Regions from separate parts of the Bradyrhizobium sp. BRP20 genome, predicted to be linked through region 1. Evidence: predicted binding sites of a transcription regulator. Region 1 holds the regulator's gene; each other region holds the start of a gene.
The links. The regulator HrcA, encoded in region 1, represses chaperone genes, less so after heat shock. The targets are predictions, from matches to a motif close to GTTAGCACTCNCNNNNNGNGAGTGCTAAC.
Positions count from the first base shown of each region.

Region 2: the regulator HrcA is predicted to act here: its motif matches at 2,756-2,784, upstream of groES (co-chaperone GroES).
Region 3: the regulator HrcA is predicted to act here: its motif matches at 2,440-2,468, upstream of I6F33_RS12220 (co-chaperone GroES).

Region 1 covers NZ_JADYVY010000009.1:181,928-186,729, reverse strand. Annotated here, with positions in the region: gene hemW (radical SAM family heme chaperone HemW) at 1-386, opposite strand, end outside; gene rdgB (RdgB/HAM1 family non-canonical purine NTP pyrophosphatase) at 373-1,008, opposite strand; gene rph (ribonuclease PH) at 1,020-1,733, opposite strand; gene hrcA (heat-inducible transcriptional repressor HrcA) at 1,902-2,990, shown strand; gene grpE (nucleotide exchange factor GrpE) at 3,085-3,702, shown strand; gene pncA (bifunctional nicotinamidase/pyrazinamidase) at 3,855-4,577, opposite strand.
Region 2 covers NZ_JADYVY010000016.1:35,710-40,511, forward strand. Annotated here, with positions in the region: gene I6F33_RS29425 (L,D-transpeptidase) at 1-702, opposite strand, end outside; gene I6F33_RS29430 (protein phosphatase CheZ) at 1,019-1,804, shown strand; gene I6F33_RS29435 (hypothetical protein) at 2,039-2,560, opposite strand; gene groES (co-chaperone GroES) at 2,875-3,171, shown strand; gene groL (chaperonin GroEL) at 3,290-4,802, shown strand, end outside.
Region 3 covers NZ_JADYVY010000004.1:185,825-190,626, reverse strand. Annotated here, with positions in the region: gene I6F33_RS12230 (tetratricopeptide repeat protein) at 1-1,710, shown strand, start outside; gene I6F33_RS12225 (usg protein) at 1,845-2,132, opposite strand; gene I6F33_RS12220 (co-chaperone GroES) at 2,511-2,825, shown strand; gene groL (chaperonin GroEL) at 2,874-4,514, shown strand; gene I6F33_RS12210 (GIY-YIG nuclease family protein) at 4,753-4,802, opposite strand, start outside.

The sequences.
Region 1 (4,802 bases):
GCCTGCACGCCCAGCGAGACGCGGTTGACGCCGGCGATGCGATAACCGGCAAAGCGCGTGGCTTCGACGCTGGTCGGGTTCGCTTCCAGCGTTACCTCGACGTCGCCTGCGACGGTCCAGTGCTTGCCGATCGCGTCTAACACCGCGCCGACGGTGGCGGGCTGCATCAGTGACGGCGTGCCGCCGCCGAGGAAGATCGAGGTGACCTCGCGGCCGGGCGCGCGCTCGGCGGTCGTTGCGATCTCACGCGCGAAGGCGGCGGCGAAGCGCGTCTCGTCGATCGCGGCATGGCGGACATGGCTGTTGAAGTCGCAATAGGGGCACTTCGACAGGCAGAACGGCCAGTGCACATAGACGCCAAACGCATCCTTGTTAGCGCGGCTCAAGGCAGATCTCCGCCAGTTTCCGAAAAGCGCGGGCGCGGTGCGACAGGCCGAGGCCAAGCGGCGGCAGGCCGTGCTTCTCGATGCTGGTCATCTCGCCGAAGGTGCGGCTGTGCCCGTCCGGCAGGAACATCGGGTCGTAGCCGAAGCCGGCCGTGCCGCGCGGTGGCCAGATCAGCGTGCCGTCGACGCGCGCCTCGACCTCCTCGCGATGATCGTCGGGCCAGGCCACGCAAAGCGCGGAGACGAAGTGGGCCTTGCGCTTGTCCGGCGTGGTGGCGCCGCGCTCCTGCAGCAGGCGCTCGATCTGCGCCATCGCCGCGTTGAAATCCTTGGATGGACCGGCCCAGCGCGCGCTGTAGATTCCCGGCGCACCGTCGAGTGCGTCGACGACGATGCCGGAATCGTCGGCGAAGGAGGGCAGCTTGGTCGCCTCCGCCGCGGCGATCGCCTTGATCGCGGCGTTGCTGCGGAAATCGTTGCCGGTTTCCTCGGGCTCGTCTAGGCCGAGCTCGCCGGCCGACACCGCCTCGATCCCGTACGGCGCGAGCAGCTCCCTCATCTCGGCGAGCTTGCCGGGATTGTGGGTGGCGATGACGAGCTTGTCGGTGATTCGGCGGTGCATGGGCCTATTGACTACGCCACGGCCAGTTTCTGCAAGTCCACCAGACGCGCAATGCCCTTCTGCGCCAGGGCGATCAGCTTCAGGAACTCGTCCTGCGTGAACGGCTCGCGTTCCGCGGTGCCCTGCACCTCGATGATGCGGCCATCGCCGGTCATGACGAAATTGGCGTCGGTCTCGGCTTCCGAATCCTCGGCATAGTCGAGATCGAGCACCGGCGTGCCGTTGTAGATGCCGCAGGAGATCGCGGCGACGTTGTCGCGCATCACGTTGGCCTTCACCATGTTGCGCGCCTTCATCCAGTTGAGGCAATCGGCAAGCGCGACCCAGGCGCCAGTGATCGAGGCCGTGCGCGTGCCGCCGTCGGCCTGGAGCACGTCGCAATCGACCGTGATCTGGCGCTCGCCAAGAGCTTCGAGATCGACGATGGTGCGAAGCGAGCGGCCGATCAGGCGCTGGATCTCGACGGTGCGGCCGCTCTGCTTGCCGGCGGAGGCCTCGCGGCGGGTGCGTTCGGAGGTCGCGCGCGGCAGCATGCCGTATTCGGCGGTGACCCAGCCGCGGCCCTGCCCCTTCAGCCACGGCGGCAGGCGATCCTCCAGTGTGGCGGTGACCAGCACATGGGTGTCGCCGAATTTAACGAGGCACGAGCCTTCCGCATATTTGACCACGCCGCGCTCCAGCGTCACGGGGCGCAATTCGTCGGGCGCACGGCGGCTTGGCCGCATGGGAAATCTCCAAAACTCACGGGAATAGGCTGTTCGCGGTGCTTGTAGGTGGGGCGGGGGTGGGCGGCAAGGGCTTATTCACCCCCTGACCGTCGGCCTGCAAACGCCACGCTTGTCAGACGCGGCCCGGATGGACAAATTATAAGGATCCGAGAGGAGTTACCGTCTGTGGCCCATCACGATCCGATCCATCTGATCGCGCCGCGCGCAGGCCTTGCCCAGCTCAACGAGCGTTCCCGCGACATCTTTCGTCAAATTGTCGAAAGCTATCTCGCGACCGGTGAGCCGGTCGGCTCGCGCAACATTTCCCGCCTGATTGCGATGCCGCTGTCGCCGGCATCTGTGCGCAACGTCATGGCCGATCTGGAACAGCTCGGCCTGATCTATGCCCCGCACACCTCCGCCGGCCGGCTGCCGACGGAACTGGGCCTGCGCTTCTTCGTCGATGCCCTGATGCAGGTCGGCGACCTCAACGAGGCCGAGCGGCAGGCGATCCAGAGCCAGCTCTCGTCCGTCGGCGAGGCGCAATCGGTCGAGGCGGCGCTGGACCAGGCCTTGATGCGGCTCTCCGGCCTGACCCGGGCCGCCGCCGTCGTGCTGACGCCGAAATCCAATGCGCGGCTGAAGCACATCGAATTCGTCCGCCTGGAACCGGAAAAAGCGCTGGTGATCCTGGTCGGCGAAGACGGCCAGGTTGAAAACCGCGTGTTGACGCTGCCGCCCGGAGTTCCCTCTTCGGCGCTGACAGAGGCCGGCAATTTCCTCAATGCGCGGATCCGCGGCCGGACTTTGGCCGAAGCGCGGCTCGAGCTCGAGACCGCACTCGGCGAGGCCCGTGCCGAGCTCGATCAGCTGACACAGAAAGTGATCTCGGCCGGCATTGCCAGCTGGTCCGGCGGCGAGAGCGAGGACCGTCAGCTCATCGTCCGCGGCCACGCCAATCTGCTCGAAGATCTGCACGCGCTGGAGGATCTGGAGCGGGTTCGCCTGTTGTTCGACGACCTCGAGACCAAGCGCGGCGTGATCGATCTGCTCGGCCGGGCCGAGACCGCCGAAGGCGTGCGCATCTTCATCGGCAGTGAGAACAAGCTGTTCTCGCTGTCGGGGTCCTCCACCATCATCTCGCCCTATCGGGATGCCGCCGGCCACATCGTCGGCGTTCTCGGCGTGATCGGCCCGACGCGGCTGAATTATGCCCGCGTGATCCCGACCGTGGACTACGCCGCCCGCATCGTCAGCCGCCTGTTGGGGGGCTGACCGGCCTTTCTGCCGATCACGGGCGCTTGATTTTCGCGGGCTTAAGCACGATATCCGGGCCAACATCCCTGAAACGAGTTCGAGATCAGAGCCGATGACCGAGCAAGACCGGCAACCCCAAGACACGACTGCAGCGACCGGCGAGCCCGTGGTGTCGAAACCCTACATCATGCCCGACGATCCCGAGCCGGGTTCGGTCGAAACCCTGCAAAAGGAAGCGGCTGAAGCGCGCGACCGCATGCTGCGGACGCTGGCCGAGATGGAGAATTTGCGCAAGCGCACCGCCAAGGAAGTCGCCGACGCCCGCCTCTATGGCATCACCGGCTTCGCGCGCGACGTGCTCGACATCGCCGACAATCTCCAGCGCGCACTCGATGCCGTTCCGGCGGAGGCGCGTGCTGCGGCTGATCCCGGCCTGGTCTCGTTGATCGAGGGCGTCGAGCTCACGGAGCGCGCGCTGCTCAACGCGCTGGAAAAACACGGCGTGAAGAAGCTGGATCCTCAGGGCCAGAAGTTCGACCCGAACTTCCACCAGGCAATGTACGAAGTGCCTGACGCGTCGGTGCCGTCGGGCACCGTGGTGCAGATCATGCAGGCCGGCTACACCATCGGTGACCGCGTGCTGCGCCCGGCGCTGGTCGGCGTCGCCAAGGGCGGCGCGAAGACTGCGCCCGCGGCGAACAACAACGAATCGAGCAGCGCGGCGAACTGAGTGTTGGCGTCATTCCGGGGCTCGACGAAGTCGAGAACCCGGAATCCATTGAACAGCAGAGACAACCGCACAATGGATTCTCAGGTGCGCAAATTGCGCACCATAGCTCGCGCTGAAGCGCGCCCCGGAATGACGGAAGGATAGCGCGCCGCCTACGCGCTCACCGCGATATCCGCAGACTGAATCCGCTTCACGCCCGCCTTGGCCATGTCGGCCCAGGCCTTGGCGAGCGAGCCCTGCGTGTCGATGCCGCGGCAGGCGTCTTCCACCACATAGACCTCGAAGCCCGCCTTGCGCCCGTCGAGCGCGGTCCAGGCGACGCAGAAGTCTGTCGCAAGACCAGCGACGAAGACGCGCTTGATCTTGCGGCCCCTCAGGTAGCCGGCGAGCCCGGTCGAGGTCTTGCCGTCGGCCTCGAGGAAGGCCGAATAGCTGTCGACGTTCTTGTGAAATCCCTTGCGGATGATGAGCTCGGCGTGCGGGATCGACAGGTCCTTCGACAGCGCCGCGCCCTCGGTGCCCTGCACGCAATGGTCCGGCCACAGCACCTGCTTGCCGTAGGGCAGGTCGACCGTTTCGAACGGCTTCTTGCCGGAATGAACCGACGCAAACGAAACGTGGCCCGGCGTGTGCCAGTCCTGCGTCAGCACCACATTCGCAAATGCCTTCGAGATCTTGTTGATGACCGGCACCACCTGCTCGCCTTCCTTCACCGCGAGGCTCCCGCCGGGCAGGAAGCAGTTCTGCACGTCGATCACGAGCAGCGCGGACGCTTCGTCCGGCTTGATCGGTGCGGCCGCGAACAGCGCGCTTGGCGCGAGCGTCGCCAGCGCCGTCGTTCCAAGCATTGCCAAGACCTGTCGCCGAACCAGCATGTCTACCTCCCCTCCAGGATGATCCAACGGGAGGAAGCCTAGTTCCGTTCGTGTACGAACAGAAGCCCGAAAATGCGGCCGGTTCTGTCCAGCGCGTGGGCTGACAAAGCCCATAGCGCCGTCATCCCGGGGCGCGCAAAGCGCGAACCCGGGATCCATAACCACAGGGAGAAGTTGGGCGAAGGTTCTTCGTGAAACTGCGACCAACCACGATTAGCGCCGGCT
Region 2 (4,802 bases), on a different contig from region 1:
GCGATAGAGCGTCGATCCCAGATACATCGCACGGGCACCGAGCGGATTTTCCGGGCCGCCTTCCATGTGCCTGGGCAGATCGGGCCGGCGCGCGAGCATTTCCGCCGGCGGCGTCCAGTCCGGCCATTCGCGCTTGGCGGTGATCGATTTCACGCCGGACCAGGTGAAGCCGGGACGGCCGACGCCGATGCCGTAGCGCAATGCCCGGCCGTTGCCCTCGACGAGATAGAGGAACTTGTTCGGCGTATCGACCACGATCGTGCCGGGACTTTCCTTGCCGCTATAGTCAACGAGTTGTTTCTCGAATTTCGGATCGAACGGACGCTGCCGCGGATCGACCGCCTCCTGCTGCAGAGACGCGCCCTGCTGATATCCGCCTTGTTGATACCCACCTTGCATCTGCGGCTCGCCCATCGGCGGCAGGCGCCGCTGGTCGTAATAGCCCGGCTGCTGCTGATACACCGGCCGCTCCGGCGCGTAGGCCGGGCCGCGGCCGGGGCCATCGCCGAACAGGAATTCGATGAAGCCGCCGCCCATGTTGGAATGGGACGCCACGCGCACCGGCGCCGGCGGCACGCGCGGCTGGTACAGCACCGCGGGCGGATCGTTCGGCACGCTGTTGTCGAAGGCGCCCGCGTCGTTCGCGCCGGCCATGAAGGTGCAAGCGCTGCCGAGCAGCGCGACAGACATTTTCTTGAACATCGACGTACTCTGTACTGTTTCGTCTAGATCACATGCGTCGTGGAGAGCCGGTGGCTGATCCGCGCTCTTCGACGTGGTCAATAAAAAGCAAAAGCCGTTTTGTTTGGTAAACGGACAGCGCGTTTGGATTCACCACGTCGCGAGCGCGCCTGCAATTTGGCGATCAGCGTTTATTTTCGATGAACGCCGCACGGTGATGGTTAATCGCTTCTTTGCGCCGCGTCGCGCGCGGCCGATCAGCAGTTCCTGCTGTGAACTTCGTGTTAAATCGCTTCTGCCTACAAAGACGCGTGAGTGAGGTGGGGGGAGTATCCTGATGGCTGTTCACCGCAAGCGTTTTCGCGTCGAAGATATCGTCGGTGGCGAGATGCCCATTGTAGACGTAACCGAAGAGGCACTCCCGATGCATAGCGAGATCATGGCCGAGCTGCGCGCGATCCGCGCCCAGATGGCGAAGGGCATCGTCGCGGCCCCGCTGTCCGGCAGCGCTGCCATGGCGGCGATCGACGCCTCGACCGCGCACGAGCTTGCCGAAGCGCGCACCATGCTCGATACCTACCGGGCGCAGATCGAGCAGTGCGAGAAGCTGAAGGTCGAGCTCGACCTCATCCACGACGCCATCGACCGCACCAAGCGCGAGATCGCGACGCTGCACGGCAAGAGCTTCGACGGCGGCGAGATGGCCAAGGTCAACGGCGAGCTCGGCGCGGTGGTCGGCGGCACCGAGCAGGCGACCCAGCAGATCCTCGAAGCCGCGGAATCGATCGACCAGGCCGCCAGCGCGATGTCGAAGGTGGACTCGATCGATCAGCAGAAGCGCCTTGCCGACGACATCCAGGAACGCGTCATCTCGATCTTCGAAGCCTGCAACTTCCAGGACCTGACCGGCCAGCGCATCAGCAAGGTCATGGGCACGATGAAGTTCATCGAGCAGCACATCAACGCGATGATGGAGATCTGGGGCGGCGTCGACGCGATCAAGTCCCATGTGCCCGCGCAGGTCGACAACCGCAGCGAGGACGAGAAGCTCCTCAACGGCCCCAAGCTCGCCGGCGACGTCGGCCACGCCTCGCAGGACGACATCGACGCGCTGTTCGACTGAGCGGCGACGACATCGGAATAACAAAACGCCGGCCTTGGGCCGGCGTTTTTTGTTTTGGCCGGTGCAGATCGTGAACTCTTCTTCCCTTCTCCCCTTGTGGGAGAAGGTGGCGCGAAGCGCCGGATGAGGGGTTCTCTCCACTCGCAAGACCGTTCGTGAGGAGATAGACCCCTCACCCGTCTCGCCGCTACGCGGCGAGCCACCTCTCCCACAAGGGGAGAGGGTAAGAGACCGTCACGCCCTCGGCGCGCAGCGGACGTAGACCATGTTGCCGTAGCGGGTGCCAGCGTCCTTGTCGATGAAGCGGGTGATCATGACGCGACCGTCGAAGGAGACGATTTCGCGGTCCTGGTCGCCGGGGGTCGGGCCGGCCGGCCCGATGTAGTTCTTGCCGCTCGGCGAGCCCTTCAGCCGCAGCTCCTGCGGCGTCGCCTGGTCGGCGAGATGCATGATCACGCCACCGGAGGAACCGGCGGTGATCACGTAGGGGTTCCTGCATTGCTCACGCGCCATCTTCTCGGTGCGGGCGCGATCGGCCGGGTTCTGGAACGAGGCGAGCCCCCAGCGGCCGACGATCTCGTCGGCGCGGATGCTGGCGGGCATTTCCGGAGCGACGCCAGGTTCGGCTTCGGGCGGCGGCGGGGACGACGTGAGGGACGGCAGGTTGAAGCCGCCGCCGCAGGCGCCCAGCAGCAGCGCCAGACAAGAGGCGGCCGCCAGATTGGCAACCGTGCGCGCGTGAGCCGAACTGATCATGGCATTCCCCCGAACAAGACCATGGCCGCACCCCTCCCGCAGCCAAGCGCAAAACCGCTGCCGGAGCAATGACGTCGTTCTTTACGGCGACGCCCCGAGCGAGTTTCCAATGCCACCATCCTATATCCGCCTCAACAATCGCTTAACCACCTTTGCTTGACAGGATCGCGGCCAAGCCATATTTCCGGACCCACTATTAGCACTCGGAAAGCCCGATTGCTAAGCGCGCCGTTCGATCCTCGACGCGAGGGCGGACGGAAGCGCCGCCCCACCGACCCCACTACTTCCGAAGCGAGCCTCCAAAGGGAAACGTCATGGCTAAATCCAAATTTCGTCCGCTGCATGACCGTGTCGTGGTCAAACGTATCGACGCCGAGGAAAAGACCAAGGGCGGCATCATCATTCCGGACACGGCCAAGGAAAAGCCGTCCCAGGGCGAGGTCGTCGCCGTCGGCCCCGGCGGCCGCGACGAGACCGGCAAGCTGATCCCGATCGACCTCAAGGTCGGCGACCGCGTGCTGTTCGGCAAGTGGTCGGGCACCGAGGTCAAGATCGACAACGAAGAGCTCCTGATCATGAAGGAGTCGGACATCATGGGCGTGCTGGCCTAAGGCCGTCCGCCTGAACAGCCGCTGAATGTCATGCCCGGATCCAGGCGATCCGGGCATCCATCGTTCCGCCGCACGGCACAAGACAACACACATCACATAACACGAGGGATTGCAGACCATGGCTGCCAAAGACGTCAAGTTTTCCGGAGACGCGCGCGATCGCATGCTGCGCGGCGTCGACGTTCTCGCCAACGCCGTCAAGGTGACGCTCGGCCCGAAGGGCCGCAACGTCGTCATCGAGAAGAGCTTCGGCGCCCCCCGCATCACCAAGGACGGCGTCACGGTCGCCAAGGAGATCGAGCTCGAGGACAAGTTCGAGAACATGGGCGCCCAGATGGTGCGTGAGGTCGCCTCCAAGACCAACGACCTCGCCGGCGACGGCACCACCACCGCGACCGTGCTGGCCCAGGCCATCGTGCGCGAAGGCGCCAAGGCGGTCGCCGCCGGCATGAACCCGATGGATCTCAAGCGCGGCATCGACACCGCGGTTGCCGCCGTCATCAAGGACATCGAGAAGCGCGCCAAGCCGGTCGCCGCCTCCTCCGAGGTCGCCCAGGTCGGCACCATCTCGGCCAACGGCGATGCCGCCATCGGCAAGATGATCGCCCAGGCGATGCAGAAGGTCGGCAACGAGGGCGTCATCACCGTCGAGGAGAACAAGTCGCTCGAGACCGAGGTTGATATCGTCGAGGGCATGAAGTTCGACCGCGGCTATCTCAGCCCCTACTTCGTCACCAATGCCGAGAAGATGACCGCCGAGCTCGAGGACGCCTACATCCTCCTGCACGAGAAGAAGCTCTCGGGCCTGCAGGCCATGCTGCCGGTGCTGGAAGCCGTGGTGCAGTCGGGCAAGCCGCTCGTCATCATCGCCGAGGACGTCGAGGGCGAGGCGCTGGCCACCCTGGTCGTCAACCGGCTCCGCGGCGGCCTCAAGGTCGCGGCCGTCAAGGCGCCGGGCTTCGGTGACCGCCGCAAGGCCATGCTGGAGGACATCGCGATCCTGACCGGCGGCCAGCTGATCTCCGAGGAGCTCGGCATCAAGCTCGAGAACGTCACGGTGAAGATGCTCGGCCGCGCCAAGAAGGTGGTGATCGACAAGGAGAACACCACGATCGTCAACGGCGCCGGCAAGAAGCCCGACATCGAGGCCCGCGTCGGCCAGATCAAGGCCCAGATCGAGGAGACCACCTCGGACTACGACCGCGAGAAGCTGCAGGAGCGCCTCGCCAAGCTCGCCGGCGGCGTCGCGGTGATCCGCGTCGGCGGCGCCACCGAGATCGAGGTCAAGGAGAAGAAGGACCGCGTCGAGGACGCGCTCAACGCCACCCGCGCCGCGGTTCAGGAAGGCATCGTCCCGGGCGGCGGCGTCGCGCTGCTCCGCGCCAAGAAGGCGGTCGGCCGTCTCACCAACGCCAATGACGACGTCCAGGCCGGCATCAACATCGTGCTGAAGGCGCTGGAAGCCCCGATCCGCCAGATCTCCGAGAACGCGGGCGTGGAAGGCTCGATCGTGGTCGGCAAGATCCTGGAGAACAAGTCCGAGACCTTCGGCTTCGACGCCCAGAACGAGGACTATGTCGACATGGTCGAGAAGGGCATCATCGATCCCGCCAAGGTGGTGCGCACCGCGC
Region 3 (4,802 bases), on a different contig from region 1:
TACCAGGAAGCGCTCGACAGCTACGATCGGGCGCTCGCCGTCGACGCAAACCTCGCCGAAGCCCACAACGGCCGCGGCTCCACGCTCTGCCGTCTGCGCAACTACGACAAGGCTCTTGCAAGCCTGAACCGCGCGCTCGCGATCAAGCCCGACTATGCGGCGGCGCTGGCGAACCGCGCCGTGGCACTCCGGGAGCTGCAGCGATTCGACGAGGCCATGGCGGATTGCAACCGGGCAATCGCCCTCGCCCCTGACGACGTGAACGGATGGCTTTGGCGCGCCAATGTCTTGCTCCAGACCCGGCAGATGGCCGAGGCACTATCCGATTGCGAAAAGGCGCTCGCGATCGCGCCCGATTCCGATCAGGCTCACCTGGTGCTGGGCCTTTGTCTTGCCGCACTCGGCCGGGTCGACGAAGCCCTCGCCAGTTTCGACAGAGCCCTCGACATCCGGCCCGATCTCGAGAGCGCGATCTCCAGCAAGATCTTCGCGCTCGATTTCGTGCCGGACGCCAGCGTCGAGCAGCATCAGCAGGCGCGACGCGTATGGTGGGAGCGGATCGGCGCGAAAATCGCTTCAGAAGCGGCCGCCCCCCATGACAACAGCCGCGATCCGGATCGTCGCCTGGTGCTCGGCTACGTCTCGTCGGACTTCAACGCGCATTCGGCTGCGCTCATCTTCAAGCCTGTCCTGCAACACCACGACCGCGCCCGGTTCGAAATCGTTTGCTATTCGTGCTCGGCGAAAGTCGATGCGACGACACGCGAATTTCAAGGCATCGCCGATCGCTGGCGTGACGCCTCGCAATGGAGCGACGATCGCCTCGCCGCCCAGATTCGCGACGATCGCATCGATATCCTGATCGATCTGTCCGGCCATACAAAAGGAAACCGCCTCGGCGTATTTGCGCGCAAGCCGGCACCGATCCAGGCGCACGGCTGGGGCCATGGCACCGGCACCGGGTTGCCGACAATCGACTATCTGTTCTCGGATCCGGTCGGGATTCCGCACGACGTTCGGCATCTGTTTGCAGAGACGGTGGTCGACCTGCCGTGCTTCGTGACGCTGGCGCCGCTGCCGGCCGGGATTGCGCAGGGCAAGGCGCCGGCACTCTCGAACGGCTTCGTCACCTTCGGTGTCTTCAACCGCATCAGCAAGATCTCGGACGAGGCCGCGGCAGTCTGGTCCAGTATCCTCGAACGGGTGCCGGGCTCGCGCCTCCTGATCAAGGATGTTGCGCTCGACGATCAACTCGTCCGCGACAAGCTGCTGGCGCGATTTGCGGCCTGCCGATTGCCGGCCGAACGCGTCGATCTGATCGGGGCCACCTTGCGGGACGCGCATCTGGCATCGTTCGATCGTATCGATATTGCCCTCGATCCATTTCCGCAGAACGGCGGCGTCAGCACATGGGAAGCCCTGCAGATGGGCGTGCCCGTGGTGGCGAAGCTCGGCAACAGCCTGCCCGGCCGCGCTGCCGGCGCCATCCTCACCGCACTTGGCCTGCCGGACTGGGTCGCCGACAGCGAGGAGGCCTATGTCGAGATCGCGGCCAGCCGCGCGGCCGAGATCGGCGAGCTCGACAAATTGCGCCGCGAATTGCCCGCAACGATCAACGCCGCGGCCGCGGGCAACCCCGTCTCATATGCACGCGCGGTGGACGCGGCCTATCGCGCGATGTGGACGCGTTATTGCAGCGGCGGCGTCTGATTGCGTGATCTCGTAGGGTGGATTAGCCGAAGGCGTAATCCACCGTTTCTGTTTCGGCACGCGGAGAGAAACGAGGTGGATTACGCCAGCGGCAGCGCGTCGCGCCGCCGCAGGCTAATCCACCCTACGCGGCCTCAATGCAGGCGGAACACGCCGTCGACGGCGCGGAGCTCGGCCGGCTTGATCAGCTTGGAATGGGCCACCGTCACCGAATGGAGGGGACCGTCGAGCTTCTCCTGCCAGAACGCCAGGAAATCGGTCAGCGCGGGGAATTTCGGAAACATGTCGTAGTTCTGCCAGACATAGGTCTGGAGCAGCGAGGGATGATCCGGCATCCGATAGAGAATTTGTGCCGTCGTCAGCCCGTAGCCCAGCATCTGTTTCCGGAATTCCTCGGAAACGCCCCCAACGCGCAGTCCCATGCCAAACCTCCTTTGCAGGAGCGCATTCGGCGAGTGGCTTGGTCCGTGCCCCGGGGAGCCACCCGGAAACGATGCGCTCACATGAGAGAAATGTGACGCAAACTGACAACTCATCTCAAGCCCAAAAGTTTAACAAGCTGTTGAAATTCAATGCTTTAGCAGCAGAGACGACTCCGTGCTAATACGGTCACGGCTGCCGGGTTAACGATGGCGAGGAGTTTCTGGCAGTCCGCGCTTTCGGCTGCTATTTTTTCTGCTACAAACCCTTGCTCCCGCAAAATTCCTGTCCTATTTCAGGCTCGCTCGTGCTAGCACTCACGGGCAACGATTGCTAACAATCTCAAAACCTCAACCCGAGCAATTGCTTAGGAGGACTGCATGAAATTCCGTCCGCTTCACGACCGCGTCGTGGTCAAGCGCATCGACGCCGAAGAGAAGACCGCTGGCGGCATCATCATTCCCGACACTGCCAAGGAAAAGCCCTCCCAGGGCGAAGTCGTCGCCGTTGGCCCCGGTGGCCGCGACGAAGCTGGCAAGCTGATCCCGATCGACCTGAAGGTCGGCGACCGCGTGCTTTTCGGCAAGTGGTCCGGCACCGAGGTCAAGATCGACGGCCAGGACCTGCTGATCATGAAGGAGAGCGACGTGATGGGCGTTCTCGAAGTCAGCGAGTCCAAGAAGAAGGCGGCTTAAGAGCCCCTCTCCTCCCCTCCAGTCAAACTCACCTAAGGAAAACTCCAGATGGCAGCCAAAGAAGTCAAATTCTCGGTTGAAGCGCGCGACAAGATGCTGCGCGGCGTCGACGTTCTCGCCAACGCGGTGAAGGTCACGCTCGGTCCGAAGGGCCGCAACGTCGTGCTCGACAAGTCGTTCGGCGCTCCCCGCATTACCAAGGACGGCGTCACCGTCGCCAAGGAGATCGAGCTCGACGACAAGTTCGAGAACATGGGCGCCCAGATGGTGCGCGAAGTCGCTTCCAAGTCCGCTGACGCGGCCGGCGACGGCACCACCACCGCCACCGTGCTGGCCCAGGCGATCGTGAAGGAAGGCGCGAAGTCCGTTGCCGCCGGCATGAACCCGATGGACCTCAAGCGCGGTATCGACCTCGCAGTCGAAGCCGTCGTGGCCGACCTCGAGAAGAACTCGAAGAAGGTCACCTCGAACGACGAGATCGCCCAGGTCGGCACCATCTCGGCCAACGGCGATGCCGAAATCGGCAAGTTCCTCGCCGACGCCATGAAGAAGGTCGGCAACGAGGGCGTCATCACCGTCGAGGAAGCCAAGTCGCTCGAGACCGAGCTCGACGTGGTCGAGGGCATGCAGTTCGACCGCGGCTACATCTCGCCCTACTTCGTCACCAACGCCGACAAGATGCGCGTTGAGATGGACGATGCCTACATCCTCATCAACGAGAAGAAGCTCTCCTCGCTGAACGAGCTGCTGCCGCTGCTCGAGGCCGTGGTGCAGACCGGCAAGCCGCTGGTCATCGTCGCCGAGGACGTCGAAGGCGAAGCGCTTGCGACCCTCGTCGTGAACCGCCTGCGCGGCGGCCTCAAGGTCGCGGCCGTCAAGGCTCCGGGCTTCGGCGATCGCCGCAAGGCCATGCTGCAGGACATCGCGATCCTGACCGGCGGCCAGGCGATCTCGGAAGACCTCGGCATCAAGCTCGAGAACGTCACGCTCAACATGCTCGGTCGCGCCAAGAAGGTGATGATCGACAAGGAGAACACCACGATCGTCAACGGCGCCGGCAAGAAGGCCGACATCGAGGCGCGCGTGGCGCAGATCAAGGCGCAGATCGAGGAGACCACCTCGGACTACGACCGTGAGAAGCTCCAGGAGCGTCTCGCCAAGCTCGCGGGCGGCGTCGCGGTGATCCGCGTCGGCGGCGCGACCGAGGTCGAGGTGAAGGAGCGCAAGGATCGCGTTGATGACGCGATGCATGCGACCCGCGCGGCCGTGGAAGAAGGCATCGTCCCGGGCGGCGGCGTCGCCCTGCTCCGTGCCTCCGAGCAGCTCAAGGGTCTGCGCACCAAGAACGACGACCAGAAGACCGGCGTCGAGATCGTGCGCAAGGCGCTGTCGGCCCCCGCTCGCCAGATCGCGATCAACGCCGGTGAAGACGGCTCGGTGATCGTCGGCAAGATCCTGGAGAACAAGGCCTACAATTACGGCTTCGACTCCCAGACCGGCGAATATGCCGACCTCGTCAAGAAGGGCATCATCGACCCGACCAAGGTGGTCCGCACCGCGATTCAGAACGCTGCCTCCGTGGCTGCGCTCCTGATCACCACGGAAGCCATGGTCGCCGAGCTGCCCAAGAAGGGCGGCGCCGGCCCCGCGATGCCTCCGGGCGGCGGCATGGGCGGCATGGACTTCTGATCCAGCCTCTCAGGCACGATACGAATGCGAAACCCCGGCAGCGATGCCGGGGTTTTTGTTTTTTTGGGGAGCACGTCATTCCGGGGCGCGCCCCTCTTGGGCGCGAGCCCGGAATCCATAACCACGAAACTCACGCGCGACGGGCATAGCGGGCCCACTCCATCTGGCTGTGATTATGGATTCCGGGCTCGCGCCCAAGGGGGCGCGCCCCGGAATGACAAGGAGTGCAGGATGAACCTTATTTGGTCAGCCCCGGATAGAGATCATCCCAATTTGGGTTCTGCTCCT